Botrimarina mediterranea: one gene and its partner. The main gene of each other region encodes a partner of the protein of the gene in region 2 in a complex. Links are inferred from orthologs where the notes say so. Each region holds a gene or a part of one and is shown on either strand. Other genes may lie near its edges.

Region 1 (14,991 bases), 1.6 Mb from region 2 along the record:
TCATGCGGCAGACTCACTAGGGGATCAAAGGTCGAGCGGCGTCTCCTTTCAACCTGCGCAAAACGTTCCATCTGCCTAATTGCGCAGGTGATGATAATAACTAGGGGCGGGGCTGAGTCCAAGAACCTAAGGAGACTGAAGGCGAGCCGGGAGCCTCAGCGACCGGAGTGCGCCGCCGTTGGATAGTTTGGGCAGGGTTCCTCCGGTCGCTGACGCTCCCGGCTCGCCTCGCCCTCAGGCTTGGGGCTCTTTCTCCAGCCTCACCACCAACCCCTTAAACGCCGGGGTTTTACTCAACGGGTCAACGCCGCGGCTCACGAGGACGTTTGCCTCGGGGTAGTACATGGCCGCGTTGCCGGCGCGGATCGCGGGGTGTTTCGTCGCGCGGACGTGGCGCATTTCGCCCGCCGGCCCGACGACGCGTAAGGGATCGCCCTCCTTGGCGCCGAAGCGATCAAGATCGTCGGGGTGCATCAAGATCACCCAGCGACCCTCGACGCCGCGATAGAGGTCGTCGTCTTCATAGACGACCGTGTTGAACTGCCCCTCGCTGCGGATGGTCATCACACGCAGCTCGCCCTCCCCTGCCCCGCGTAGCGCCGGCGGCGTGAGGACGTGCAGCTGCGCGCGGCCATCGGCGGTTGGGAATCGCGGCGTGTGGAACGTCCGGCCGTCGATTTGGAATTCTTCTTTGGTGCGATCGATCTCGCCGACCTTTTCCCAACCCGGCACGACCTTGGCGATGGCTTCGCGGATGCGCCCTGTGTCAAGCATCGCGGGCCAGTCGAGCGCCGAGAGGTTCGCATTGCCAGCGAGTCGTCTGGCGACGCGGTCGGCGAGGTCGGCGATCACCTCGACCTCGCTCCGTGGTCCGTCGTGCCGACGCGGGCCGCCGTCGGAGAGCCGCACGAAGTTGAACATCGACTCCTGCGTCGTCGCCGAGGGCTCTTCGTCGCGCGCCAGCACCGGCAGTATGATTGTCTCGTCGGCGAGGCCGTGGGCGTGGCCCGTATTGAGAGTCGTGCTCAGGTAGGTGATCTGCTTGAGCTTGCCCAGCGCGGCGGCGGCGTACGTCGAATCAGGGTTCGAGCCATAGAGGTTGCCGCCGAGGCACAACGCCGTGGTCAGCTCACCGGACGTGGCGCCCTCCATGCAAGCCATCGTATCGCGGCCGATGGCCGTTGGAAGTTGCACGCCGTACTGTTCTTGCAATCCATCGAAGATCGCCTGCTTCAAGAGCGGCGTGACGCCCATCGAGCCGATGCCCTGCACGTTCGAGTGCCCGCGGATCGGCATCAACCCGGAGCCGGGCTTGCCCACCATGCCGCGCAACAGCGCAAGGTTGCCGATCGCCTGCACGTTCTCAACGCCGTGGGCGTGGTGCGTAATACCCATCGTCCAGGCGAACACCGCCGCTTTGCTCTTGGAGTACTCCTCGGCGATGCGGTCGATCGTCGCCAGATCGACGCCGCTCCTGGAAACGAGATCGTCGTACGAGGCAGCGTTGAGCGCGACATGCAGTTCGTCCCAACCGGCGGCATGATTGGTAAGAAATGCCTCGTCGTGCATGCCGAGTTCGACGATGCGCTTCTGGATCGCTACGAGCAGGGCCAGGTCGCCGCCGATGTGCGGCTGCACATAGAGGCTCGCGATCTTCGAACCGAACAGCAAACTCAACGGCCGGCTCGGGATGCTGAAGTTGACGAGGCCCGTCTCGACGAGCGGGTTGATGACGATCACCTCGCCGCCGCGGCGCCGCAACTCGTGGAGCGTCGTCATCAGCCGTGGGTGGTTCGACGCCGGGTTGCCGCCGATGAGGAAGACGAGGTCCGCCTTGTCGAGGTCTTCCAGCTGAATCGTCGCCGTGCCGCTGCCGGTGACGCTGGTGAGGCCGACGCCGCTCGCCTGGTGGCAGTAGTAACTGCAATTGTTGACGTTGTTCGTGCCGTAGAGCCGCGCGAACAGCTGCAACAAGAATCCCGCTTCATTGCTGCTGCGGCCACTGAAGTACCAGAAGGTCTCGTCGGGCGATGTGGTTGCAAGCTGATCAGCAACACCGTCGAGCGCCTCGTCCCAACTCACCGGCCGATAACGCCCCTCGGCCGCCGTGTAGCGAACGGGTTCCACCAACCGCCCGCAGTGCTCAAGCTGCCGGGGCGACATGGCGCGCAGCTCACGCGCGCCGTAGCGGTCCCAGAAATCGCGCGGGATACCCGGCTGCATGTCGGCGGCCATCGCCTGCATCGATTTCTTGCAGACCTCGGGAAAGTGCCCCGCCTCGTTGACCATCCCGCCTTGCTGGCCGCCCATGCCGAGCGCACAAGTCTTGCAGGCGTTCCGACTCCGCATCGCCCGCCAGAACGCCAAGAGCCCGCCCGACTCGCGCGCCTTTCGCAGCGTGTACAACACCGCCGGCCAACCACCGCCCGTTCGGACCTTACGCATGGTCGAATCTCAGAGAAGGAGATGAGGGAGATGTTGGTGATAGGGGGGATCGCAAGCGGTCGATGTGCTCAATCACACTGCGCCACGCGTCGTCGTTGTGAGTCTAAACTGCTTCCAAAAAAATAAGTTGATGAGGGCAGTCGCTAAGCGACTGCTGTTCAATCAAATGAATTCTACGAATCGCACTCCGCAAAGTTTTGGCTGGCAGCTTAATCAGCTTTTCCCGCCCGCTTGCGATCCCCCCTATCACCAACATCCCCCTTATCTCCTTCCAATTTGCGAGCACCACCACTCCGTTTAACGCGGCGCTGGCTGCGGGTGCGCATTGCGGCGAGGCAGTACTCACGCCGATTGTGGGCGAGTTGGCGGGTGCGGACGTCGGTGAAGCCCCACGAACGGACTCGGGCGATCGTGTCGGCCACCACGTCGGGCCGCGCGAGGTTGAGGCTAATCAGCTTGAGCGTCAGCAGGAGGCCGCGGACGTGCGTCGAGGAGTTAGTCACCAGTCTTTCAACGCCGTCGAGCGTGTACTGCGGCGCGCAGTTGATGTCGGCGGCGATCCAGTCGGCGTCGGTGATCTCATCGACCGCGATCTCGTTGGCCCGGGCGCGCAGATGCTCGAACTTGGCGTGCGTAGCGATCACCGGATCGACCTCGGCCGGATCGACGCCGACGACCGACATGCCGGCCTCAAGCAGCGCCTGGCTAGCGCCGCCCGGCGCGCAGCCGAGCTCGACCCACAAGTCTCCTCGCTGCGCCGGCAACGCCGACCAGCGCAGGCCCTCTTGCATCTTCAAGTACGCGCGCGAGACGGCGTGCCCGGGCAGTTCCAGTCGCGGCACGCCCCCCGGCCAGCGGTCGATGCGGCTGCGAAGCGCGTGGGCGCCGATCCACCACTGGTTCGGTTCGACCATCGCGATGTCGAGCGCGACCTTGATGGACCCCTTGCCGGTGGTCGCGGCCTTGTCGGGGGGCGGCGCCTTCTCGCCCCCTTCGCTGCGATCCACCAGGGCCCCCGCGGGCGCCGCGTCACGGATCGCGGCGACAGCGGCGAGCGTCTCGGCCGTAGGACCGGGCTCAATGCTGTTCTCACCCGGCAGGTCGTTGTCGCGTGCCCAGACGTGCAGCGCTAGCGGGCCCGACGCCGTCAAGCCACGGGTCGCTTCGTGTTCCCAGAGACGGGCGGCAAGGCTCAACGGATCGGACGACGGCGCCTCGACACGGCCGTACGACAAGCCGATGGTGCGAGCGAAGGTGAGCCGCACGGGCTCGAACCGCTCCGGTGACGTCGGTGCTGGGAGCTTGAACGTCACAAACCCCGGGCGTGAAAACGCGAACTTCCACCCCGACTGACGCGCCGCGACCTCTGCCTTGAGGGCAGGCTCAACGCCCGGCTGACAGGCGCAGTAAGCAAACTCAGTATCCACGAATCTCTCAGCTTCCGAACGACGAAGGGTTGAACCACGAAGGAACTAACCACAAAGGAACGAAGGAACGAAGTAAGTAGGATGCTTTTTCAATCCTTCCCCTTTGTTCCTTCGTTCCTTTGTGGTTCTTTATAGTAACACGGATAGGTCCCCAGCCCCATTGCCCAGCACACCACCATGGCTGAATCTAGCGACGAACTCCGGGCCCGGCTCAGCGACGAGCAGTATCAGGTCACCCAGCATTGCGGCACCGAGCGACCGTTCTCCGGCGCCTACTGGGATCACAAGGAGCCCGGCGCGTACCACTGTGTGGTGTGCAGCGAGCGGCTGTTCGATTCGACGACGAAGTTCGACTCGGGCACCGGCTGGCCGAGCTACTTCGACGCCACCGGCGGCGCCGTCACGACGCGTCGCGACGAGAGCCACGGCACGGTCCGCGAAGAGATCATCTGCGCGAAATGCGGCGCCCACTTGGGCCACGTCTTTCCGGACGGCCCGCCGCCGACGGGCTTGCGCTACTGCGTGAACTCCGCGTCGCTGGCGTTCGTGCCGGAGTAACGCATCGCTAGGTCGTCTTGATGAACTCGCAACCGAGCTTCGTCACGCCGTACGCCGTCGTGCGCCAGCGCACTTGGCCGACCGCTTGCACGCCGGGATAGCCCGCGACGGCGAAGTCGATGAGCATTAGATCAGCGATCGCGTCCCCGGTGCGCATCAGGCCGACGCCTCCGACCGAGATGTTGAGCAGCGTCATGTCGTACGCCTCGGCGATCGCGCGGCCTTGTTCGTTCAGCGGCACAACGACGACGGGCGCCGACAAGGCATACCGCACGCTTCGCCGGCGTTCGACACGCTCGCAATCTTCGCCGAAGAACGCCGAAAAGACTTTGCTGCCCGAGGCGAGGAAGCTGTTCGTCGCACCGTGCGCGGCGGGTGCGCTCGGCGCATCGGTTGGCGGCTCGAGTTGCGGCAGCGCGATGCCGTTGGTGCTACGCCCTTCGGTGAAGTAAACCTGCCCGCACTCGGGGCACGACACCGGGGCGGCCCAGAATCCTGGCCGTGGCGCCGGCCACGGCAGGTCGCGGTTGCAACCAGCGCAGTTGCCGATCAGGTGGGACTCCAACGCCGCGGCCGGCGTTTGCGGAACCTTGCCGATGTTGCAGAGGAAGTTGAACTCGTTGTCGAATTGGGCCACCAGCTGTTCGATCTCGGTTGACATGATCAACCCTCGTAGCTGTGCCGGCTGTGAGATATCGCTGCCTCGTCAGCCGTTAGGGCGAGGCAGTGGGCGCGAAGTGCGTCACAACGTCGCAGGAAGATTCGAATGCGATTGGTCGGCCCGTGGGGATTTTCCACATGGTTTCTCAGTGACCACCCGTTTCAGAGTGCGTTTTGTGACGGGCATGCCGACAAAGCCAAGCGCGATGCCGCAGCCTTTTCGTATTCTCACGATGGCGCACGGACTTCCCAAAGTGGATATCCACTATCTGGGTCTTTATGACTTGCTTCGCAAGGGGTGACAGACGGGTGGCGCTACTTGCCGAGCGGCCGCAACGGGCTGAAGGCGAGGACGAATCGCTTCTCGCCGTGGTCGGGGAAGATCACCGCGGCGCGGCGGCCCTTGCCCGAACCGCTGAGAGTGAGCACCGTTCCGACGCCGAGCTCGGGGTGCTCGACCTCCATCCCGATCTTGAACGCGTCGGGCGAAACGCGCATCGCCCCCATCCCGCCCGCAGAGAGCAGCGTCGCCGCCGTCTTGATGGCCGGCGCTTCGACCGTGACCGGCTCAGGCGCTTTGGCAATCGGTTCGTGGCGATAGACCTCTTCGTCCGGCGCGTCGCCCCAATCGCCGATCAGATCGTCCGGCGCCAGGCCGAGGTCGTCCGTTGCGGCAAGCTGCGCGAGGTCCATCGTGTCGGTCGGCAACTCCATCAAGAAGCTGCTGGGGATCGCGATGCGGCGCTGGCCGCGGTAGTCCCGCCGGAGGGCGTGGCTGAGCTGTAGCTCTTGCTCGGCGCGGGTGATGCCCACGAACGCCAAGCGGCGTTCCTCTTCGAGCTGCGTCGGATCGTTCGCCGAACGCTCGTGCGGCAGGATGCCGTCCTCGACCGCAAGCAAGAACACGACCGGGAACTCCAAGCCCTTCGCGGCGTGGAGCGTCATCAGCGTCACCTTGTCGTTGTCGTCGTCCCAGCCGTCGGTCTCGTTCACGAGCCACGTGCGTTCGAGATAGGCTTCAAGATTCGCCTCGGCCCCTTCTTCCTCTTCCATGGCCTCGTCGAACTGCCGCGCGTCGGTGAGCAGCTCTTCGATGTTCGCCAGCCGGTTGAGGTCCTCTTCGCTATCGCTCCCTTGCAAGTGCTTGCGGTAGCCGGAGTGCTCGAGCACGGCGCTGACGGCTTCTTCGGCGGGGCCGCCGACGTACGCGTCGAGCGTATCCATCAGCGTGACGAACTTGGCGACGAGCGTTGCGGTGCGCTTCGTGACGCCATCGATCTGCGCCGCGTCGCGCGCGGATTCGAGCAGGGAGATGCCGTGACGGTACGCGTAATCGCCGAGACGCTGGATCGTCTTCGCCCCGATGCCGCGCGCGGGCGAGTTGACGGTCCGCTCGAAGGCGAGGTCGTCCTTCGGGTTGTTCATCAGCTGACAGTAGGCCAGCACGTCCTTGATCTCACGCCGCTGATAGAACTCCTGCCCGCGCACCATCTGGAAGGGGATCTGCTGCTGGCGGAAGACGCGTTCGATCGCCCGCGACAGCGCGTTTACCCGATAGAAGACGGCAAAGTCACTCCAGCGCCGGCGGCCGCTGCGGACCGCGTCGCGGATCGCCGTGGCGACGCCACGGGCTTCGTCGTCACCATCCGCGTAAGTGACGAGCCGCACGGGCGGGCCTTCGGGATTCTCGGTGAACAGCGACTTGGCTTTGCGTTTCTTGTTCTGAGCGATCAGCGTGTCGGCGACCGACAAGATCGCCGGCGTGCTGCGGTAGTTCTGCTCGAGCCGCACGACCTTGACGCTCGGATAGTCGTTCTCGAACTCGAGGATGTTGTTGAGGTCCGCGCCGCGCCAGCCATAGATCGACTGGTCGGGGTCGCCCGTCGCGGCAAGGTTCGGGTGATCGACCGACAGCGCGCGGAGCAGCACATACTGTGCGCGGTTGGTGTCCTGGTACTCGTCCACCATGACGTAGCGGAAGCGCTCGTCGAGATTCGCGCGCAGGTCGGCGTCGTCGTGCAGCAGCCGCGCGATGTGCAGCAAAAGGTCATCGAAGTCCACCGCCGACGACGCGATCAGCCGCTGCTGATATGCGGGGTAAACCGCCGCGACGATTTCGGACAGCGGGTTGCCCGGCCGCGGCTTGAACTCCTCGGGGCCGATCAGGCGGTTCTTCGCCTTGCTGATCGCGGCGGCGATCCGGTCGGGCGTGTAGCCCATGACGGGGATCTGCAGCGACTCGATCACCCGCTTCAGCGTCTGGCGCGCGTCGCCCGCGTCGTAGATCGTGTAGTTGGGGTCGAGGCCGACGCGCTCGGCGTACTTCCGCAGCATCTTCGCGCCGAAGCGGTGGAACGTGCTCACCCAGACCTTCTCACCGGGAGCGAGCCGTTCGACGCGCAGCCGCATCTCGGCGGCGGCCTTGTTGGTGAACGTCAGCGCGAGGATCTGCCACGCCGGCACGCCGAGCGACAACAGGTGGGCGATGCGGTGCGTGACGACGCGGGTCTTGCCCGAACCCGGCCCGGCGAGGATCAGCAGCGGGCCATCGACATGCTCGACCGCTTCACGTTGGGCGGGATTGAGGCCTTCAAGGAGTTTCGTCACAGCGGGTCCGTCCGATTTGCCAGTAGCAGCGGCGCGCGCCAGCTCGTCGGCAGCGCCTTAACAGAAGTCTACGGGCCGGCGCCGGCGCCGGGCCACCCGCTAGCACACCGCGGGGTCCCGTGATTTGTGGAAAAAGTGGCGAAAATGCTCCCCGAGTCGGCGGCGAATCGCTAAACTCCGCGACAATTCTGCGGCTCGGACGGAGCTAGCCGCCGCGCCGCGTGCAGAACCACAACACGCCACAAGGGAGGGAACCCCGACATGAAGACGCGTATTCCGGTCGACAAAGTTCAGGCCGCCAGCGACGATCTCCAGCGTCGCCTCGAGATGAGCACCGCCGAGATCGGCCTCGCCGTCCGCACGACGAATTGCCTGGAAGAGAAGGGCGTTTTCACGGTCAACGACCTGTTGCACTGTTCGCCCGAAGACCTGCTGAGCATCTCGAACTTCGGCGAGAAGACGCTTGAAGAGGTCTACAAGGCCTTGGAAGGGGTCGGCTTCTACCGCCCGGCCCGCCAGCAGGCCGCCCCTGCGATGGCCCCCCTCGCCCGCCGGGCCAAATAAGCCCTTCGACCAGTTGGTCCGATCCACCAACTGACGGGCGCTAGCGCCGGAAACTAGACTAGAGGCGGGGGCGGATGTCCGCTCCCTTCCGCCCCGCCTCGTGGTCTGCCCTGCTGGATGCGTCGCCGCTTTCCCCTCTTGCTGAAGAAACGCGGCCGTCGCCGCACCGGTTCGCCGGTGTGGGCGTTGGTGGGTGAGTCGCTCTACTACGCGATGTTCGTCGCGGCGGGCGTGATCGGCCTGTGGTGGAGCCTGTCGGATGTCTTGCTTCCCGAGTGGCGCCTCGCGCGGCGTTCGCTCGGTTTCGTCGAGACCACCTGCACCGTCCGTGGTCAGCGCGTCGCCAAACGACCGGGCCTCGCCGAAGAGGAATACTGCCCCGAGCTCGAAGTCGAGTTCACTCCTGTGGGCGCCGATCCGGTGCGGGTCTGGACCCGCCACGGCGTCGGGCGCGACACGCCGAGTGAGAAGGAAGCCGCCGCCGAGCTGCAGCGATTCCATCTCAGCGACCGGCTCGAATGCTGGTACGACCCCGAGGACCCCGCAGAGGTTTTGCTCAGCGTGCGGCGGCGCTGGTGGCCGTGGCTGGTGCTCTCGATCCCGATCTCGTTGGTCGTGATCGGCGGCACGGGTCTCGTGCGGAGTCTGGTGCGTTCGCAGACATCGCCCGAACGCCGCTCAGCGCAAGTCGCGATCGGGCTCGGTTTAAAGCCGGCGAACGCCACAGCGTTGCGGCCGACGATTGCTTCTGGGCTGCCGTCCATTGAAACGCTTGCGGATAGCCCCGGAGTCGCACGGACCCACCGCCTGCCGGTGGATGGCGCCAGCGGTTGGCGCGTTGCGGGGATGGCGACCCTCTGCTTGGTGTGGAATCTGCTGGTAGCGTTGTTCGCCTATCAGATAGGCGTCGGCTACTTCCCGGTCTGGCTGCGGGTGATCCTGGCTCTCTTGGTCGCGACGCCGCTGGCGGTGATCGGTTGGCGGATGACGATGTCCACTTGGCGCGAGACGCGCGGCGTGGGTGGCGCCGGTTCGACTCGGGTCGAGATCGATCGCTTCCCGCTCGTCTCGGGGGAGCCGGCGCAGGCGACGCTGCTGCAATTCGGCCCGGCGCGGTTGCGTGCCTTGGAGGTCGATCTCGTTTGCGACGAGATCGCCTCGTTCCGCCAGGGGACCGACAGCCGCACCGCAACGGTTGAGGTGTACCGGCGGAGCCTGCTCGCAGAGAAGCGGATCGACGCGCCCGCCGGCGAGGCGTTCCGGCGTGAGCTCGAGGTCCGCACGCCGACGGCCGGGCCGCACTCATTCGTGTCGCCGAACAACGAGGTGCGTTGGTCGATCGAGGTCACAATCACGCCCATCACCCGCGCCGAGGTGCGTCGTCGGTTTCCGTTGTGTGTTCATCCGCCGGCGATCGACCGTTCGGACGAGTTCGTCTCCACCGCGACGATGGAGGAGGTCGGATGAACGAACCCGTTGTCGAAGACGAAGGCGCGCAACTATGGGTCGATCGTGGCGCGCGGCGTTACGCGCCGGGCGAGCTGCTCACGGGCGGGTATCGCTTGGCTGATTGGCGCGACGACGACCTGACGGCGATCGAGTTCTCGGTGCTTTGGTACACCGCGGGGCAAGGCGAGGAAGACTTCTTCGTCCATCACTTCGATCGGCAGAAAGCCGCGGTGCTGCCAAAGCGTCACGACGAGACGCCCTACCGGTTCGAGGTCGTGATGCCGGCGAGCCCGCTCAGCTACGACGGCCAGATCGTTAAGGTCTGTTGGGCGGCGCGGTTGCGGGCCTTCTTCCGTAGCGGCAAGCAGCGCGTCATCGAGACGCCGTTCTGGTTGTCGCTGCCGTCGGACAAGCCTCCCGCCGTAGAAACGTCGAACGGGGAGGCCGCGCCGCTCCGATGAATGCCTCCCCTGCAACCACCGCTACTCCGCCCTCGCGCGACGCGAACCCGTTCGCGACGTGCTGGACCCGCCCGGGCGCCCTGCCCTGGCGTGGCGATATCGACGCGGTGGTTGAACGACTGCATCGCTGCGAATGGCGAGGCCAGGTTGTTGGGCCACATGGATCGGGCAAGTCAACGCTAATCCTTTCGCTTATCGAGCCACTCCGCGAAGCCGGCAAGCGGCCGGTGATCGTCGATGTTCTGACGGATGACGATCCACAAGGCGACACGCTGCTTGTCGAGGCATTCGAACGCCTGCCACGTCGCGAACAGCGACGGCGCCTAGCGCAGTGGCGTGAGTCGGGCCTCGGGTATGTCGTCACGACGCATCGTCCCCTGCGCAGCTGGTTGGCTCCGCTCCCCGTAGTCGCCGACGCGGCGCCCGACGAATCCGTTGTCGCTGCGTTATACGGACAGCTAATCGAACGTCGCTCGACACCCGTGACGCTGGGTGATGCGCTGGCGAGCTTTGCTAGCCACGATGGCGACCTGCGCGAGACGTGGTTCGACCTCTACTCGCTGCACGAAAGCCGGAGGCGGCGAACCTTGCCGCCGGTCGTTGCGTACTCGGAGCGGAAACCGGCGCCGCAAGACCGCGGCGCGACGCTTCTCTGAGGGGGGCCTCTGGCCTCGGAGTCGATGTCTGGGCGGGCCACCCGGTGGGTGTCCAGTGACGGCGCCAATCGGCGCAACCCGCCAGGTTTGCCTCGCCGTTACGGTCGGGATAATCGTAATCTGCGTCCAAATGGCGAGGAAACTCAAGCCGTGAGTTGCCTCCCGGGGCGCCTGCGAGGTAGATAAACACAACGGCAATTTGTCCGTCCACCTTTCCTAACGGTCAGAACACGATGCGTCCTGTCGCCCTCACGTTGTCGCTCGCCCTCGTCGCCGGCCTGTCTGCCGACGCGTTCGCACAGTGCTGCGGGACGCCGACCGTGGCGTTCTCGCCGGTTGTCGCCGCCCCGGCGCCGGTCGTCGCTCAGACGACGACGGTCGATAGCTGGTACCCAGGCCGTGCCCTCGCCAACTTCAGCCGGAGTCTCTTTGGCGGGAGCACGACCACGACGACGTTCGCAACCCCTGCGGCCGGTGTCGCTACGCCAACAACGGCGTTTCGTCCGGTCGTGATGGATACCTGGGGAGCGACGCCCACTTGGGGCGCTACGACGGCCTACCGGCCCACCTTCCCGGCGACCTGGGGCCAAGTCGCGTATTCGCCAGTCGTGCAGACAGTTAACCGCCCGGTCGTGCTGTCGCCGGTTATGTCGATGCCCGCGGCTGCTTCGGCATGCAACGCCTGTGACGCTTGCGGCGGAGTTGCTCAGGCGTCGTTCATGTCCTCCCCCACGAGCACCTGCAGTTCGTGCAGCGCGGCCTCGAACGTCGTAACGCCGTCAGGCGCCTACGACTCGTCGACCTATGGCTCCTCGACTCTCGTTGAGCCGGCCCCTGCCTTGGCGCCGACGGAGAACCCCCCGCCGGTCCGTTCGCAGCGTCCCGAGATCGACGACACCGACAGCATCCTCCATGACGAGCCAGCGGGAGAGGAAAAGACGCCCACCGACGCGGCCTCTTCCAACGATTACTTCAATGCCCCGCCGTTGTTCGCCCCGCCCGCGAACCGCGTGACCCAGAACACGCACCCCGCCCCGGTCCACACGGCGGTGTACCGCCAACCCGTCGAGAATCGCGCCGCCTCGCACCGCACGCAAGCGACGGGCAAGACGCACCACCTCAGCGCCGATGGCTGGGCCTCGGCGGACTAAGTATCGGGGAAGGCCGTATAAGCGAGCCTTTGGCGAGTTGCAAACGTCAGCGCACGGAGTGGAAGCACCAAGACGCTTCGCTCTGGTCGCCGAACGTTTACGGCTCGCCTCTTTTTTTGCGCCCCTGTATCGGTTACGCACCGGCTCGATCTTGACCCGTTTGCTCCGCTGCTGGTAGTTAGCTCTGTCTGTTTTGGGGCGACCTAGCGAGCAATAGGGAGTGCGTCGGGTGGATTCGACTAGGCGAAAGCGCAGCGGCCGAGTATCTCGGCTGTGGCGCGCGCTGCTGTCGATGCTGTCGCTTGCCCTCGGGGTGGCGACGTCGGTCGCGTACGCCCAGACGGTGCAACTCCCGTACAACGGCGTCCCCACACCGGAGTGGGGCGCCCCCGCGGTAACTCCCATGCCGCAGCCGACGCTTGGCGTCCCGGCGCCCAGCTTCAATCCTTACATGACGAGCCAGGGTACGCCCGTTTTTGGCTCGCCTGTCGGCCCTCCCCCAGCAACCTCCCTCCCCTACGCCGTCGCCCCACAGGCGCCCATGTCGCCTGCGTGGGGCGCGCCAACGGCCCCAGCCAACTTGGCGAATCCGTCGAGCGCGGGGGCCTTCGGTGAAGGCAACGCGATCGGGTGGCAATCCGGGGTCTACGGCTTTCAGCAATCGGATGGCTCGACGGTAACCTGGCGGCAATTCCTGGCCCGCTTGCGGTACGAGCACACGTTGCTTCTGGGCGACAACACGGTCGATTCGTTCGGCATGAATCGATCGGAGGTGGCCTCGACTCTGGCGGTCCCGATCAACGGCTCGGTCGAGACGCCGCTCTTCGTGACGCCAGGCTTTGCTTTCAATTGGTTTGACGGACCGGTGGCCGACCCGGCGGCAGTGCCGCGTGGCCCCGACATGCCTCCGCTGGCGTACGACGCCTATCTCGATCTCGCTTGGAACCCGCAATTCACGCCACAGTTTGGCGCCGAACTCGGTTTCCGTACCGGCGTCTGGACGGACTTCAAAGAGGTCAACGGCGACACGGTCCGCCTGTTGGGTCGTGGCTTGGGCGTTGTGTCGATTACCCCGCAATTCGACTTCCTACTCGGCGCCGTCTACCTCGACCGCGTACGCACCAAGCTCCTGCCCGCAGGCGGCGTACGCTGGCGTCCTTCGCCGGAATGGGACCTCTACCTCGTCTTCCCGAACCCCAAGATCCGGCGGACTTGGTTCTCGTCTGGGACGGCCGATTGGTGGTGGTACGTCGCCGGTGAGTATGGCGGAAGCTCGTGGACGCTCGAACGCGCAGGCTTCGGCGACCGCGTCGACTACAACGACATCCGCGCGATCCTTGGTGTCGAGTGGCAAACGCCGCGTCAGGCGACCGGCCATCTGGAGATCGGCTACGCATTTGATCGAGAGCTGGTCTTCGAGAGCCAGGACCCCTACAGAGGAAAGCTCGACGACGCGATCATGTTCCGTGCGGGCATCGGCTACTGATGACAGGTCACGGAAACGAAGGGCAGGAGGCTGCGATCGTTATGCTGCGTCTAGGCTCGTTGGTGCTAGCGGCAGTCTGCTCGATGGGCGGCGCCGGCACTGCTGCGCAGGACTTGCCCAAGCGGCTGCCGGCTTCGCCGACGGATGAGACCCGGTGGGCGAGCGACAGCGACTCGCAGCCCGAGTATCGATTGGCGCAGAGCACCGAGGCGATCGGCATGCCCGCGGTCGCCCAGCCCCCGATCGAAGCCGTCGAGGCGCCGGCGGCGCCAACGCAGCGTGGAATCTTCCAGGGCGTCGAACTCAACGCCGGCTGGATGCCACGGCTCGAGAGCGACGGTCTCGGTCACACGAACCTGTCCGCGGCGGTGAGCTTTGGCGTGCCGCCGTTCGTCTTCGGCACGCCGGTGTTGATCACGCCCCGAGCCGGGCTGCACCTCTTCGACGGGCCCAGCACGATCGACGCCCCATCGAGCGTGAACGACTTCGAACTGTCGTTCGCAACCTTTAAGAAGTTCAACGAGCGCTGGAGCTTCCGAGGCAGCTTCAGCACCGGCCTCTATGGCGACGATTACAGCCTCGACGACAGCGACGCCTTGCGCTTCAGCGGCTTCGCCGCGGCGGTCTACCAAGCGTCTGAAGAGTGGCAGTGGTTGTTCGGCGCCGCGTATCTGAACCGCGACGACCTGTCGGTCATCCCCGTGGCGGGCTTCATCCGCGACTGCGGCGACGTCCGCTACGAACTGATGATGCCCCGGCCGCGGGTCGTCTGGCGGTTGCCTCAGGACGAGGCGGGCGCCGAGCGAGCGGTCTACCTCGCCGGCGACCTCGGGGGCGGCGCCTGGGCCGTCCAGCGCCCCGACGGCACGACCGACACGCTCAATCTGTCGAGCTGGGGCGTCGGCATCGGCTACGAAACCAAAGCCGGCCCCGGCAGCCTGCTCGCCGGCAAACGCCGTTATGAATTGGCGTACGTCTTCGGCCGCAGCATCGAGTACCAGAACACCGGCGAAGACGTGTCGCTGGATGACTCGCTGGTGGCTCGCGTCGGGTGGTCTTACTGAGCGTGGTGCGCAGTTGACTCTGTAGGAGGCGTCTCCAGACGCCGATTACGGTCTCTTGGCCGTTACGGTATGGTGCGCGTAATCGGCGTCTGGAGACGCCTCCTACAAAAGCCTCCCAGGCTTCCTAAGTGCGTAGGGTGCGATTCCGCTTCGCTCCATCGCACCCTACATCCTGTGAGTAACTCCGTGCTCCCAGTGCCTCTGTGGTGAAAGCCCTTCAACCAGAAAAAACGCGGCCCGGTGCACTTTGCACCGGGCCGCGTTGATTGTCATTCTTGAACCGCTCGCCGCGTCAGATGTAGTAATCCTTCAACGGAGCGAAGCCGTTGAAGCCGACGCTCGAGTAGGTCGTCGTGTAGGCGCCCGTCGAGATGATGTCGATGAAGTCCCCTTCGGCCAGGGCGATCGGCATCCGGTAGTCGGTCTTCTCGTAGAGCACGTCGGCCGAGTCGCACGATGGGCC
Region 2 (14,986 bases):
GCGGATCGACGTGACGCCGCTCGACCCGGCCGCCGCGCTGAAGCTGCCCGAGTATGGCTTCATCCTGTCTCGGCTGCGTGTGCTGATCGATCGCGCGGACAATGCGGACGAAGGAACGCAGAAGGTCAGCGCGACAACGGAACCCAGCGCCGACGAAGCGACCAAGACGCCCGAGGAAGAGTTGCTCTTCGTCGAAGTCCTTGCCGACGAGGCCGAGGGGTTCTTCAGCCCCCTGGAGTCGATCAACGACAGCACGGGGGGTTGGGGCGCCTACACACGGATGCGCAAACCGCGGTGGGCGGTGTTTGTGCTCGACAAACCGGTGACGCTCGGCGAGGGGGACCGCCTGCGCGTCGAGCTCAAGCACGACATGGCCATCGACGGCCAGGGGCCGCTGGTGATGCAGCGTTTCCGGCTTGCAACGACCGACAACGCCACCGTCGCCGCGTTGGCGAGCGACCAGGCGTTGCGGAAGCTACGCGAACGGGAGCTCGAACTCGTCACCCAGCGGAAGGCGATCCCCTCGACGGCCGCGCCTGTGCTTGTCGAACAAGCCGACGCGTTCCGTCGCAAGAGTTTTATGCTCGACCGCGGCGCATGGCTGTCGCCGACCGAGGAGGTGAAGCCGGCCGTCCCCGAGGAGCTACCGGGCAAGGCCGGCGACCGCCTTGCCCTCGCGCAATGGATGGGTTCGAGCGACAACCCGTTGACGGCGCGGGTGATGGTCAATCGGGTTTGGGCCGAGTTGTTCGGCGCCGGCATCGTCGAGACGCTCGACGACTTCGGTTCGAGCGGCGCCGAGCCCTCGCACCCCGACTTGCTCGACGACTTGGCGGCGCGGTTCCGTGACGAGATGGGCTGGCGCATCAAGCCGCTGCTGCGTGAGCTGGTGCTGTCGGCGACTTACCGCCAAGACTCGCGCATAACGGCGGAGTTGGCGCAACGCGACTCGACCAACCGACTGCTCGCCCGCGGGCCGCGCGGTCGGCTGCGGGCCGAGATGGTGCGTGACCAGGCGCTGGTGCTCTCGGGGCGCTTCAACGCCAAACTCGGCGGCGCCCCGGTGATGCCATTCCAGCCCGAGGGCGTTTGGCGGAGCGTCTACAACAACCAGACCTGGGAGACGGAGAAGAGCGACGAGCGGTTCCGCCGAGCGCTCTATACTTACTGGAAGCGGACCGCGGCGTACCCGAGCCTGGTGGCGTTCGACGCCCCGTCGCGCGACCAATGCACGGCCCGCCGGCCGACAACGAACACGCCGCTGCAAGCGCTGGTGACGCTCAACGACCCGGCGTACGTCGAGCTTGCCGAAGGGCTTGCGGACAGGATGCTCGCGCGCCCCGCCGCGTCGCCTGCCGAGCGGATCGCTTGGGCCGCGGAAGAAGCGGCGGGGCGGGCGTTGCCGAAGGAGAGCGTTGACGAATTGGTGAAACTCTACGAAGAGTCGCTGGCGCGCGAAGGCGCGGATGAACGCTTCGCGCTGACGGTCGTGGCGAACGTGGTGCTGAACCTCGACGCGGTGTTAACGAAGTAAACTTGATCCAACTCCCTGGGCTTACGCCGCGGGGCTCGCATGAAGAATCTTCGGTGGGTCACGACCCACCCTACAAATCCCCGAGGCGTACGCCACGGGAGGAACGCATGAATCCGCTCCAGCACCTCCACCGCCTGAACGCCGAGCGCGTTACGCGTCGCCACTTCCTCGCCGGAGGGATGGCGGGCTTGGGGGCGTTGTGGTTGGGCGCGGAGCGGGCGCAGGCTTCGTCGCAAGCGATCACGATCGACCCGTCGCAGCCCTGGGCGCCGCGCGAGCCGCACTTCGCGGCGAAGGCGAAGCGGGTCATCTACCTGCACATGGCGGGGGCGCCGAGCCAGTTCGAGTTGTTCGACCACAAGCCCGAGCTGAAGAAGCTCGACGGGCAGAAGTGCCCGACAGAACTTCTCGCCGGGCAGCGCTTCGCGTTCCTGCGCGGCGAGCCGGTTCTGCTCGGGCCGCAGTTCCCGTTCGAGCAGTGCGGCGAGTCGGCGCAGTGGGTCAGCGATCGGCTGCCCGAGTTCAAGAAGTCGGTGGACCGCGTCACGTTCATCCGCACGATGACGACCGACCAGTTCAACCACGCGCCGGCACAGCTCCTCGTGCACACCGGCTCGCCGCGCTCGGGGAGCGCGTCGATCGGCTCGTGGGTGACGTACGGCCTGGGGAGCGAGAACCAAAACCTGCCGGGCTTTGTCGTGTTGCTCTCGGGCGGGAAGAACCCCGACGTGGGCCAGGCGGGGTGGGGGAGCGGCTACCTGCCGAGCGTCTACCAGGGCGTGCAGTGCCGCAGCCACGGCGACCCCGTGCTGTTTTTGTCGAACCCCGATGGCGTCGACGCCGATCTACGTCGCCGCACGATTGAGGCGATCAATCGCGTCAACCAAACCACGCACGACGAGTGGGGCGATCCCGAGACGCTGACCCGCATCGCGCAGTACGAGATGGCGTGCCGGATGCAGCTCGAGGCGTCCGACGCGATGAGCCTCACCAGCGAGTCGCCGGCGACGATCGAGGCCTACGGCGCCGAGCCCGGCAAGGAGAGCTTCGCCAATAACTGCCTCCTCGCACGGCGGCTCGCCGAGCGCGGCGTGCGGTTCGTGCAGCTCTTCGATTGGGGTTGGGACACGCACGGCACCAGCGAGGACGGCTCGATCGACATGGGCCTGACGAAGAAGGCCCGCCAAGTCGACAAGCCAGTGCATGCGCTGCTCACCGACTTAGAAGAGCGTGGCTTGCTCGACGAGACGCTTGTCGTCTGGGGCGGCGAGTTCGGCCGCACGCCGATGCGTGAGAACCGCGGCGGGCAAGAGATGGCTTTCCTCGGCCGCGACCACCACGCCAAGACGTTCACGATCTGGCTCGCCGGCGGCGGCGTGAAGCGCGGGCACTCGCACGGCGAGACCGACCCGATCGGCTTCGGTCCGACGACGCGCCCCGTCGAGGTGCGCGACCTGCACGCAACGATGCTGAAGCTGCTGGGCTTCGACCACGAGAAGCTCATCTACCCGCTCCGAGGGCTCGATCAGAAGTTGACGGGCGTCGAGCCGGCCCGCGTTGTTGACGACCTCATTGCATAAAGATTCGCGCCTTGGCGTGAGTCCTTGTTTATCAAGTTGTGTATTGCTCTTAACGTAGTCTTAGCGCGACCTTGCGCAGCGATGGTTGCACACGTGGCGAGTGTCGCGTAGGGTCGCTGTCGCTTGAGATGCGGCGCCGATAGGCGCCCTTGTGGGAGGGGTCTCCAGACCCCGATTACGCGCACCATTCCGTGTGCGGCTAAGAGGCCGTAATCGGCGTCGGGAGACGCCTCCTACCGTTGATGCGGCGCGGCTTCTGACAGACAGCAACCCTCGGAACGACATCGGATGAAGAAACTCTTGTTGGCGATGTTCGGTTGCTTGGCCTCGGTCGCGGTCGCCCATGAAGGGCACGACCACGACCATGCGGAGGACGCCGCCGCGCAGGCGAAGTACCCTTCAGCGCTGGTGCTGCCCGCGATCGAAGGGCCTAAGCCTTGGTCCGACAAGCCGCACCTCAATGATCCGGATCGGTTTCAGATCGCGATCATGACCGACCGCACCGGCGGACACCGTCCAGGCATCTGGATGGACGCGGTGCGAAAGCTCAACCTGCTGCGGCCCGAGTTCGTGATGTCCGTCGGCGACCTCATCGAGGGTTACACCGAGGACCCCCAGCGGATCGACGAGATGTGGGAGGAGTTCCTCGGCTTCATCGACGAGATGGAGATGCGGTTCTTCTTTGTCGCCGGCAATCACGACGTCACCAACCCACAGCTGCACAAGCGTTGGCGCGAGCAGTTCGGGCGCGAGTGGTACTCGTTCGACTACCGCGGCGTCCACTTCCTGGCGCTGTGTAGCGAGGACCCGGGCCCCGAGCACATCAGCGAAGAGCAACTCGACTTCATCAAGACCGACCTCGCCGATCACGCCGACGCGCGGTGGACGCTCGTCTTCCTCCACAAGCCGTTGTGGACTTACGCCGAGCGCGCGATCGCGAATGGCGACGAGGACCCGACCAATTGGAAAAAGGTCGAAGCGATGCTCGTCGATCGGCCGCACACGGTCTTCGCGGGGCACGTCCACCACTACGCGCAGTACCAACGCAACGAGCAGCAGTACTACGCGCTGGCGACGACTGGCGGCGGGTCGCTACTACGCGGCAATGAGTACGGCGAGTTCGACCACGTTATGTGGCTGACGATGGAGCCCGACGGCCCGCACGTGGTGAACCTGCGGCTCGACGGCATCCTGCCCGCCGACGTGGTGACCGAGGAGAGCGCGAAGCGCTTCGGCGCTTTCTTGCGGCAGGTCCGTGTCGAGGTCGAGCCGATCTTGATCGACGACCACACCGGCTTCTCCGAGGGCGAACTATCGGTGAAGCTCGACAACGAGTTCGCCGAGGCGGTGGAGTTGACCGGCCGCATCGATGGCTTGCCACTGCGGGGCCTAACCGTTGAGCCCGACGGCCTCAAGATCGCCGCCGACAAGAAGTCATCCAACGAGCAACGCATCCGCATCCGCTTCGACGAGCCGATCGCGTTCGAGTCGCTGCAACGCGGCACGTTTACGGCGATCGTCCGCAGCAAGCCGACGGGCGACGGGGCGCCGCTCTCGGCCGAGCGGGTGATCCCCGTGATCATCGACCGCCGCCACCTCTGCCCGTTCTACGACGGCGACTTCACGCTCGACGGCGAGATCGAGCCCTGGCCCGAGCCCGCCTACGAGACGCCCGAGAAGCCGCTGTTGATCGGCCAGATCCAAGACTGGACCGGGCCGAAGGACGGCTCGTTCGCGTTCACCGTCGCGCAGGACGATGAACGGCTGATCTTCTCGGCGAAGGTGACGGACGAGAAGCTCGTCGCCGGCGACCGCCTCCAGTGGCTGCTCGACGCCCGGCCCGACTCGCAGCGGATGGCTGACCCCCGGCAGCGCGGCGGCACGTACCGGTTCTCGGTGACGGCGCCCGACGAGAACGGCGAGGCGACCGTCCGCGCGTTCGCCAACCGCGGCAGCCGCCGGCAGATGAAGGGCGTGAAGGGCGCCGCCCGCCGCGTCGATGGCGGTTACGAGGTCGAGCTGACCGTGCCGCAAAACGTCCTCGCCCGTCATCAGGGCGGCCAGCGCTGGAGCGAGTTCCAACTCGCCGCCATCCAGAGCGACGTCGACGACCCCGACCGCCCCGCCGCCGAGATCGTCTGGCGCGGCACATCCGACGCCCGCGCCCGAAACGCCAACTACGCGCGGTTCGAGCGCGTGGACTGAGCGGCGACTTGAGGCGTTGGCGTCGGCGTCGGTTCCAAGAAACGGAGGTGGTGCTGCGCGTGGATGACCATCAGGCGTTTCCAGTCGTCGAGCGTCAGGCCATCCAACAAGACATAGGGCGGGATCGGTTCGCGGCGGTCGCGCGCCTCGGCGAGCGTCGCGAGGCACCGGTCGATCGCCGACTCGTCGTCGCGGGCTTCTGCCGGCAAGACCGGCTTCGGAGCCGGCGCTCCCGAGATCATCGCGCCGCGCCACAGCGTCCACCTCGCCAACGGCCAGACCATTTTTCTTGCTAGCCAAGGCAGCCGTGGCATGCTGCCGTCCATGCCCACACGCATCACCTTGGTCAGGTGGTCGCTCATCTGCGACAGGCTCCACCGTCCACGCGGCGTGTAGCCGTGGTCACGCAGGCGCTCGATCTCGGCGATCGCGTCGTCCAGCGTGGCGAGACGCAGCGTACGGAGCTTGGGCATAGGCTGTGGCGTTCTTTGAGTACAAAACCGGGGGCTAAGGCCCCGCGGCTGATAAGCCATTGCCTGAGAACATCAGCCGGCACGCCTTAGCGTCCGGTTCTTCGGCTCCCACAACCTAACGCCGCCGCCAACTCGCTGCGAGCGCTGCGACAACTAGCCACACCCCCGCCGGCTCCGGCACGGCGACCGCCGCGGCGCTCATCAGGTCGCGCCATAGCGTGTAGTCCGCGGCGTCAACGCGGCCGTCGCCGTTGCCGTCGGCGGCGAGCGACGGCGTTTGCCCGGCAAAGGCGTTGAACGTCGTGCCGTAAGCGGCTCGCCAGGCGTCGTAGTCGGCGGCGTTAAGCATGCCGTCGCGGTTGTAATCGCCCTCGGGCAAGACCGCTCGGATCGCCGCTTCGCCGAGCAGGGCGTGGGCCTCGCGCGTCGGGTGGACGCCGTCCCAGAAGACATACCCCGGGGCGCGGTCGTAAGAGCTGCCCGGCACGTCCTGTCCTCGATCGACCGTATTGGTGAAACCGAGCGACGCGGCGTTGTCGAGATAGCTGCTGAAGAGCGACTCGACATCGAGCCGGTGAATCGTAACGGCGGGATTCGTGGTTTCGAGGGTCGAGTAGACATTCTCGAGCGCGTCGTTGTAGGTCGCTGCCAGGCTGCTCTTGGTGGCGGCTTCGCTTGGGTTTGCGCTGTAGTCGGGCGTGAGCCCTAGTAGTGGTAGGTTCACGCCGAGCAACTGGCGAGCGCCGGCATTGATAAGGCGGTTGATTTGCGTCTGCACGACGCCCGCGGGCGTCGCGGGGTTGGTCTCGTCGGCACGCAAAAAGTCATTTGCTCCGATAAACACGACGAACAGCGTCTGCGGGTCGGGCGTCGCGCCGTCGATGCGATTGAGGTACCTAGTTACCTGCTCGCTGAGCGAGTTGATGAACCACCCTTCAAGGCCGCCGGGGCCGTTGGTCTCGGCGCCGCCATAGGCGAAGTTATCCCCGCCAACGCCGTCGCGCGTGAGCGTCCCGAGGTCGAGGCCCATCGAGAGCCGTTCGGCGTAGACCGGCCCGTTAGAGAATCGGCCCATGTAATCGTCGGTGTCGATGAACAGCGAGGCGATGCTCGATGAGAACGTGTTGCCCACGTCCGACAGGCTGTCACCGAAGACGATGAGGTCGGTGTAAGGGCCGGCGAGCGCACCGAGCGGTGCAAGTGCGCACGAGAGCAGTGCTAGCAACCAACGAGTGAGTAGCAGGTTCATCGAAGCAACGCGCGGCGGAGAGGGCGTCTAGTGGGAAACGCCTAGCATATCACGTCGCGCGGCGGCGCGTGACCGTCCTTCATGGCGGGGCATGAGACGAGTTGACGAAAAGTCGGCGGGGATTTCCGCAAGCGCGTCGCATGCCGTTCGTTTTTGCCGGTCCCCATTTCGTCAGTGGGGTCGCCCGGATGGGGGGACGATGGCAATGCCTATGCCAGCGGGCCGTTGCGCCACAACGCCCCTGGCAGCGAGCGCACCGTTCGATCGGTTCGCGAAGCGGTGTCGCAGGGAAGCGTTCGGGCCAGTGGGTGTCAGCGACTTGCGTCCCTAACCACACAGGCCAACCAGTTAGGGAAGTCACGACGATGGCGATCAATTTCCGCGAGCTGTTTGCGTTGCGCGCCAAACGCTGGATGGTCCCCGCCGCGACGATCGCGGCCCTCGTGGCGGCGGGCGCGCCGCCGGCTTGGGCGGCGGATTACTTCGTGACGAATGCAACGGACTCCGGCGCCGGTTCGCTGCGTCAGGCGATCCTCGACCTCAACACGGCCGGCGCGGGGACGCACAGCATCGCGTTTAGCTCGTCGCTGGGAACGATCAGCATCGCCAACGACTTGCCGCCGATCCTCGGCACTGGCCAGAACATCACGATCACCGGCAACGGCAACACAGTCGATGGCGGCACCCAGCACGCGCTGCTGTTCATCGGCGGCGGCGTGGTAGAGGTGAGCGACCTGAACCTCAGCAATGGCCACGCGCAGGGCGGAAAGGGCGGCGGTAGCCAGTTCGGCGGAACGGGCGGCGGCGGCCTCGGCGCCGGCGGGGCTCTGTTCGTCAACGACGGCGCGACGGTGACGATCTCTGGCGTTGCCTTTACCGGCAATCAAGCTACCGGGGGCAGTGGCGGCGATCCGGCGTCAAGTGCGGTCGGCGGCGGCGGCGGCGGCGGCTTCCGCGGCAATGGTGGCGACTCAGCACCTTTTACATCAGGCGGAGGTGGCGGTGGCGGGTTCGGCGCCCCAGGCGGCACGGGTGACTTGTTTGGCGATGCCGGTGGCGGTGGCGGTGGCGTCTCCGCTCCGGGCGGCAACGCTTCCGGTTCATCCGCCGGCAGCGGTGGAGGAGGTGAGGGCGGCTCGGGGTCCTCGTCGTCCATCCCGGGAACCAACGGCCAGACCTACGGCGGCGGCGGCGGTGGGGCCGCTGTCAATTTCTCATCGGGCAGCGCCGGCGGCGACTTTGGCGGCGGCGGCGGCGGCGCCGGTCTGAGCGATGGCGGCAACGGCGGTTTCGGTGCGGGCGGCGGCGGCGGCGGCGGCGACGGCGCCGGCGCCGGCGATGGCGGCAGCGGCGGTTTTGGCGGCGGCAGCGGCGGCCGCGCCGGCGATGGCGGCAACGGCGGCAACGGCATGGGCGGCGCCATCTTCGTCCGCCAGGGCGGCTCGTTGACCATCGTTGACTCAGGCGTCAGCGGCTCGCAAGTGACGGCTGGCCAGGGTGGCTTTAACATGTCTCCCGGTTCCAACGGCACTACCGCCGGCGCGGGCCTGTACCTCCACACCGGCACGACGGCGAACGTCGAGGTCACCAACGGACAGACCTCCACCTGGGCCGACGACATTTCCGGCGATGGCGGACTCATCAAGACCGGCGCGGGCACGCTGGTGCTAGGCGGCGCGAACACCTACGGCAGCGCCACGCAGGTTAACGCGGGAACCCTCGTCATCAACGGCACGCACTCGTCCGAAGTGACCGTCAACGGCCTCGGCGCCCTGGGCGGAACTGGAACCCTCAATTCGTTTATCTCCAACGGCACGGTGCGGCCGGGCAACTCGATCGGCACGCTTGCCGTCAACAACGACGCCGAGTTTAACCCCGGGAGCACCCTCCAGATCGAGATCAATGACGGCGGAACTACCGCCGGGGTCAACAACGACTTGATCACGGCAGTCGACTTCAACATCAACGGCGGCACGGTGGTGGTGATCTCGTCAGGGACCGCCTACACCGCCGGCTCGACCTACACATTCCTCCAAGCCGGTCACAACGTAAACGGCACGTTCGATAGCATCAGCGACGACCTGGCGTTCTTCGACGCGGTGCTTGGTTACACGTCCGACACGGCGTTCTTCACGCTTGTGGCGAGCCAAGCGGACTTCCACACCTTGGGCCACACCGTCAACCAGCGGTCGCTGGGCTCGTTCCTCGACCACCTCCACCACCCGCCGCACGACTTGCAGGGCCTAATCGACCAGATGTCGCCGATGTCGACATCGCAGGTGCTGATGTCGCTCGACCAGTTGACGGGTTCGATCTACGGCTCGTCGCTGACCGCGAGTCAGCAGCACGCGACGTTTTATCTCTCGCAGCTAGCGCAGCGGCTGCGTGGCCGGATGACCCCCGGCGACCCGCTGTCGAGCTCGGGCTACGCCGACGCGTCGGACCAACAAGGCGCCGATTTCATGCTGGTGTCGTACGTGCCGGGCGGCGCGAGCGCTGCTTCCTCGTACCCGACGAACGTGACCAACCACCGTGCGTGGGTGACGGGCTACGGCATGGGCGGCTCGGCCGACGGCGACGGCAACGCCGACGGCTTCGACTACGGCCTCGGCGGCACGCAGTTCGCCATCGAGAAAGCGATCGCCGAGAACTGGGCGGCCGGCTTCTGGGGCAACACGGCGTGGGGCCAACTGAGCGGCGACACGCTCGCGCAGTCAACGGAACTCGAGAGCTACCACTTCGGCGGCTACCTCGTCGGCTTTGACGGCTGCGATTACTGGATCGCGCTGGGCGGCGGCGGCTACAACCACACTGCCTCGAGCCGCAACATCGGCGTCGGCGCCGTGGGCGGCGTCGCGCAGGCGAACGTGGATGGCGGGCAAGCCACGGCGTACTTAGAACGGGGCCGTTCGTTCTGCCACGCCGGCTGGACGACGCAGCCCTACGCGGCGCTGCAGTACGTCTACATCGGCCAAGAAGGCTTCACGGAGAACGGCGCCGGTCCGGCGAACCTGACCGTCGACGCGATGGACTCGCACTCGATGCGCAGCATCGTCGGCGGGCGGATCTCGACCGACATCGCCCGGACCTGCTGCCGGACGCTAACGCCCGAGCTGCGCGCCGCGTGGGTCCACGAGTTCCTCGACACCAACCAAGCGTTCACCGCGTCGCTACCCGGCGTCGGCGGCGGCTTCGCCGTGCAAGGCGTTGACCTCGGCCGCGACTGGGCCCTCTTGGGAACCGGCCTCAACCTGCAGATGGGCGCCTCGACCCGCCTCTTCGGCGGATACGACCTGCAAGTCAACGACTACCAAGCGATGCACATCGGCTCGGGTGGTGTGGAGTACGTGTGGTGATGCTTTCTAGCGCTCTTCGTTTTGCCGTAGCGTCTCGCGCAGAGGCGCGGAGACAGCAGAGTTGAAGATCTTGAAGGCTCACGCAAAGGCGCGAAGTCGCGAAGGGCACATAGGTGCGCGTTCGTCTACAGTCGCGGTCTTTCTTCTGCCAATCTTTGTCTTTGCGCCTTAGCGGCTTTGCGTGAGTCTTCGCTGCCGACCCTCTGCGTCTCCGCGTCTCTGCGCGAGACGCTACGGCAAAATGAAGTGCGCTATAGCGATCACTTAGCCGAAACACGCGGCGGCGATTGCGGCGATATGGCGATGATCGGTCCCGCAACAGCCGCCGAGCACCGACAGGTGCGGCAGCCTCTCACGCAACGAACCGACGCGGCGCCCCAAGTCGTCCGGGTCGCCGTCGTCGAGTTCGGTCATTGCCTCGAGCTCGGCGTGGCTGAGCGTCGAGGCGTTGGCCCGTAATCCGTGGATGCGATTTGTCCAAGGCTTTGAGCCATCGAGCACCTCCGCAAAGTGCGTCGGGTGCGCGCAGTTGACCATGTAGTAGGCGGGCGAGGCGCCCGTCGCCTCGTCAACCTGTTGGATCGCTTCGTCGAGCGGTTGGCCCGTCGGCAGTCGGCCATCGGTCTCGACGGTGAGCGAGATCGCCACGGGTATCCCGGCGCCACGCGCCGCGAGCGCGACGCCGATCGCCTCCTCGACGTAGTTGAGCGTGTAGGCGGTGACGAGGTCCGCTTCCGTGGCGGCGAGCGTTTCGATCTGCGTGCGGTGGTACTCGGCCGCTTCGTCGGCGGTCATAGCAGAATCGGCAATGTAGCCGTCGCCCCGCGGGCCGACGGCGCCGCTGATCGGCAGCGTTATTTCGCGCGACTTCTGCTCACGATAGCCCGCCAAGAAATCGATCGCCGCACGATTGATGCCGGCAGTGGGGTCGGGCGAGCCGGTAACGCGGGCGACCCAATCGGGGCTCGCCCGCCAGGTCGCCGATTCGAGCAGCAGCCCAACGCCGTGACCGTCAGCGATTTGGAGGTGTTGATCGAGATAACGAGTCAGCAGCGCCCGGCCTTCCTCGCTATCGAGCACCGGGAACGACGCGAAGCAAGGCAGATCAATCCCTTCCTGAAAGATCAGGACGGTCTCCATCCCGCCGTCGGTCAGGATCGGCTGGCCGGCAAGCTGCGGCAGGGCGTGGCGGTAACGGGGCATGACGAGGCCTTGGGGGGTTCGGAAGGGGGCGTCCGATCCAAGGCCGGATTGTAGCGGCGGCGTCACGCAAAGTCGCGGAGGCGCGAAGCGGCGAAGCTGGCCTAAATTGCGACTGGGCGTCTAGGCGTGGGACAGCCCCTACTCCGCCAGCCGTCCCCGCAGGCCTCGCTTTGTCAGCAGTCGCTGCCCCGGCCGTCGAATGCCGAGGATGACGACCGTGTCATTCGTCACGGTGTAGAGGGCGCGGTTGATTCGGAGGCTTGCTGTCCGATTAATGACCTGCCGAACTTCGACATCCACCAGCGAGTTCTCCGGCGCCGACCGTGTGCCAGGGCATTGAGCCGTAGCGTCGCGAGCAACTCGACAAACCCTTCGAACCACTGTTCGGCGGTATCTGGGGCGCGTTCGGCGATCCAGTCGGTAGTCGCCCGCAACTCCGTTGCAGCCGTCGCCGTGTAACGGAGCTGGTACGCCATCAGTTGGCGCGCCAGCCGTGGCTCTGGCGGATGGCGTCGTTAGCGATATCAAAGTCTTCGGTGCGGCCGGCTTCGAGATCGTCGAGGCTGAGTTGCAAAGCGTCAACGCTCTGGGCAATCTCGGTAGGCAACGGGTGCTCGGATCGCCAGAGGGCAATCATCTCCTCGGGGAGCGCGCTATCGCCAGCGGCGAGCCGATTCGCCAAGAACTGGCTGAAACCGTGGAGGTCCTGCGTCGTGTCCATGGCTGATAGTTTAGTTTGCGTCGCCGAGTGAATGCAACAGAAGTGAAGCAGTCAACGCCACGCCAGCTTTGCGCCTTGGCGGCTTTGCGCGAGTCTTCTCGTAGTTCGGCCCTGGGCTGCCGCCCTCGGCTGAGGCTGATGTGTAGCGATGCGAGAAGTGATCGCTAGACGCCCTTCTTCGGCCGTGGCACCTTCGCCTTCTTCGTACCTCCGCGTTTTCCTTTGCGGTTTTTGCCGGCGCTCTTGATGCCCGCCTCGACGCTCTTGATGCTCTGGCCGATCGACTCACGCATCTTCTCAATCCGGTCGCGGAGGATCGCGGCGCGTTCGAACTCCATCTGGTCGGCCGCGTCGTACATCTCCTTTTCAAGCTCGTTGATGTACTCCTCGGTGACGTACTGCGTTTCGTCGTCGCGGCCCACGGCGGCGTTCGCGCGCTGATGGGCGGCAGCGTCGGACTCAATACCGCGGCGGATCGCCTTCTTGATTGTCTCAGGCGTAATGCCGTGCTCCTTGTTGTACTCTTGTTGCAGCGTCCGGCGCCGTTCGGTCTCGTCGATCGCCTTCTGCATGCTATTGGTGACCTTGTCGGCGTAAAGAATCACCTTGCTGTTGATGTTACGGGCCGCGCGGCCGATGGTTTGCATCAGGGAAGTCTCGCTCCGCAGGAAGCCCTCTTTGTCGGCGTCAAGGATGGCGACCATCGACACCTCCGGCAGGTCAAGGCCTTCCCGCAACAGGTTCACGCCCACAAGGCAGTCGAACTTCCCTAGTCGCAAGTCGCGCAACAGTTCGACGCGTTCGAAGGCGTCAAGCTCAGAGTGCAGCCATTTGCAGAGGACGCCTTTCTCCGTGAGGTAGGCCGACAGGTCCTCAGCGAGTCGCTTAGTGAGCGTCGTCACCAACACACGCTCGCTCTTCGCGGCGCGTTCCTTGATCTGTTCCAAGAGGTGCGGCACCTGCCCCCGGGCGGGCGATAGTTCAATGATTGGGTCCAATAGACCGGTGGGGCGGACGATCTGCTCGACTACTTCGCCGCCGCAACGCTCCAGCTCGAAGTCCGCCGGCGTCGCCGAGACATAGACGCACTGGCCCACGCGCTCTTGCCACTCCTCGAACTTCAGCGGACGGTTGTCAAGCGCGCTGGGGAGGCGGAAACCATGTTCGACGAGCGTCGTCTTCCGCGCGCGGTCGCCGTTGTACATCGCGCCGACCTGGCTGACGGTGGCGTGGCTTTCATCGACGAACAGCAGGTAGTCCTTGGGAAAGAAGTCAAAGAGCGTATTCGGCGGATCGCCCGGCGCCTTGCCCGACAGCGGCGCCGAGTAGTTCTCGATGCCCGGGCAATATCCCATTTCGAGCATCATCTCGATGTCGTAGCGCGTCCGCGCGGAAAGACGCTGGGCTTCGAGGAGCTTGCCCTCGTTCTTGAAGAACTCGAGGCGCCCCGAGAGCTCGAGCTTGATCTGATTGATCGCCTTTTCGATCCGCTCCTCGGGAAGCACAAAGTGCTTGGCCGGATAGATGTAGATCTGCTGGAGGTGGTCGATCGCCTGGCCGCTGGTGGGGTTGATGATCGACAGCTTCTCGACCTCGTCCCCCCAGAACTCGATGCGGTAGGCGAACTCCTCGTAGGCGGGCCAGATCTCGACCGAGTCGCCGCGGACGCGAAACTTGGCGCGTTCCGGGTCGGTGTCATTGCGGTCGTACTGGATGTCGATCAGCTTGGCCAAGACTTCGTCGCGATCGACGATGTCGCCGACCGCAAGTCCAACCATCATCGCCTTGTAGTCGTCCGGCGAACCCAAGCCGTAAATGCACGACACGCTCGCCACGACGATCACGTCCTGCCGGCTCACCAGCGAGCTGGTCGTCGCCAGCCGCATGCGGTCGATCTCTTCATTGATCGACGCGTCCTTCTCGATGTAGATGTCCCGCTGAGGGATGTAGGCCTCGGGCTGGTAGTAGTCGTAGTAGCTGACGAAGTAGCTGACCGCGTTGTTGGGAAAAAACTCCTTGAACTCGCTGTAGAGCTGGGCGGCGAGCGTCTTGTTGTGTGACAGAACCAGCGCGGGCCGCTGCAGCTCCTGGATGACGTTCGCCATGGTGAACGTCTTGCCGCTGCCGGTGACGCCCATGAGGCACTGCTCACGCTTGCCGGATCGTAAGCCATCGACGAGGGCCTTGATCGCCGCGGGCTGGTCGCCGGCGGGCTGAAAGTCGCTCTGGAGTTGGAACTTGGGCACGGCGAGAGATGGCGGAAGTCGGGTTGCGGATGGCGGAGAGGTCTTCGATTGGAACCTATCGAGGGGGTGGCGCGAACTGGCGAAGCCGCGTCAACCCGGGACAGCGCAGGAAGGTCTCGCGAACGCGTCTCGAATTTGCGGTCGGAACAGCACGTCTCTTTGCATCGTTGCGGCATTGCGTGAGACATCCCACCGTCTCCACGAGCTAGCAAAATCAGTAGCGTCTTCGGGGTCCAAGGCCGCGAGTCGTCTTTGTAGTCTAGGCGTTGGGGCCGCCCCGGTGTGTCTGTTCTTCACCGGAAACTGCGTGCCCTTTCTTCCTTTGAGGCACGGCTTGTTGTGACTACTTCGAATCGAAAGGCGTTCGGCTTCACGCTCGTGGAGCTCTTGGTGGTGGTCGCCATCATTGGCATCCTCGT

What was found.
Region 1: the proteins of uvrB (region 2) and Spa11_RS13740 are in contact, whole or in part, in a crystal structure (PDB 7EGT), measured with the Thermus thermophilus proteins. The link is inferred for Botrimarina mediterranea from one-to-one orthologs. Residues at the interface, in WP_096411307.1 of Thermus thermophilus: Glu23, Leu25, Arg26, Asp27, Gly28, Glu29, Arg30, Phe31, Arg55, Glu326, Asp327, Phe328, Glu379, Ser382, Gln383, His398, Gly400, Arg401; in WP_096412145.1 of Thermus thermophilus: His654, Arg656, Phe657, Gln666, Asp668, Glu669, Lys680, Arg681, Leu682, Ser683, Lys685, Tyr686, Ala687.

The regions. Positions count from the first base shown.
Region 1 is NZ_CP036349.1:3,569,881-3,584,871, reverse strand. Bases 5,052-8,016 are described here. They hold Spa11_RS13740 (ATP-dependent helicase), read right to left. Parts: upstream 7,698-8,016; coding sequence 5,406-7,697; downstream 5,052-5,405. Other genes in these bases: Spa11_RS13735 (DNA-directed RNA polymerase subunit alpha C-terminal domain-containing protein), read left to right, coding at 7,959-8,016; Spa11_RS13745 (PilZ domain-containing protein), read right to left, coding at 5,052-5,091. In the rest of the region: Spa11_RS13765 (DegT/DnrJ/EryC1/StrS family aminotransferase), read right to left, coding at 1-4; Spa11_RS13760 (FdhF/YdeP family oxidoreductase), read right to left, coding at 235-2,445; Spa11_RS13755 (SAM-dependent methyltransferase), read right to left, coding at 2,655-3,872; peptide-methionine (R)-S-oxide reductase MsrB, read left to right, coding at 4,050-4,430; more of Spa11_RS13745, read right to left, coding at 4,438-5,051; more of Spa11_RS13735, read left to right, coding at 8,017-8,261; Spa11_RS13730 (DUF3592 domain-containing protein), read left to right, coding at 8,379-9,728; Spa11_RS13725 (hypothetical protein), read left to right, coding at 9,725-10,171; Spa11_RS13720 (P-loop NTPase family protein), read left to right, coding at 10,168-10,827; Spa11_RS13715 (hypothetical protein), read left to right, coding at 11,061-11,978; Spa11_RS13710 (hypothetical protein), read left to right, coding at 12,271-13,464; Spa11_RS13705 (DUF6268 family outer membrane beta-barrel protein), read left to right, coding at 13,506-14,528; Spa11_RS13700 (type III PLP-dependent enzyme), read right to left, coding at 14,821-14,991. UniProt on the Escherichia coli protein: A helicase with DNA-dependent ATPase activity. Unwinds DNA duplexes with 3'-5' polarity. Translocates on single-stranded DNA with 3'-5' polarity. Initiates unwinding more efficiently from a nicked substrate than double-stranded DNA.
Region 2 is NZ_CP036349.1:5,167,972-5,182,957, reverse strand. The notes cover bases 12,027-14,986. They hold uvrB (excinuclease ABC subunit UvrB), read right to left. Parts: upstream 14,568-14,986; coding sequence 12,486-14,567; downstream 12,027-12,485. Other genes in these bases: Spa11_RS19860 (DUF1559 family PulG-like putative transporter), read left to right, coding at 14,907-14,986; Spa11_RS19870 (hypothetical protein), read right to left, coding at 12,076-12,321. In the rest of the region: Spa11_RS19915 (PSD1 and planctomycete cytochrome C domain-containing protein), read left to right, coding at 1-1,534; Spa11_RS19910 (DUF1501 domain-containing protein), read left to right, coding at 1,642-3,114; Spa11_RS19905 (metallophosphoesterase), read left to right, coding at 3,403-5,319; Spa11_RS19900 (DUF1569 domain-containing protein), read right to left, coding at 5,292-5,792; Spa11_RS19895 (SGNH/GDSL hydrolase family protein), read right to left, coding at 5,908-7,041; Spa11_RS23485 (autotransporter family protein), read left to right, coding at 7,407-10,397; Spa11_RS19880 (homocysteine S-methyltransferase family protein), read right to left, coding at 10,662-11,600; Spa11_RS23350 (hypothetical protein), read right to left, coding at 11,739-11,900. UniProt on the Escherichia coli protein: The UvrABC repair system catalyzes the recognition and processing of DNA lesions. A damage recognition complex composed of 2 UvrA and 2 UvrB subunits scans DNA for abnormalities.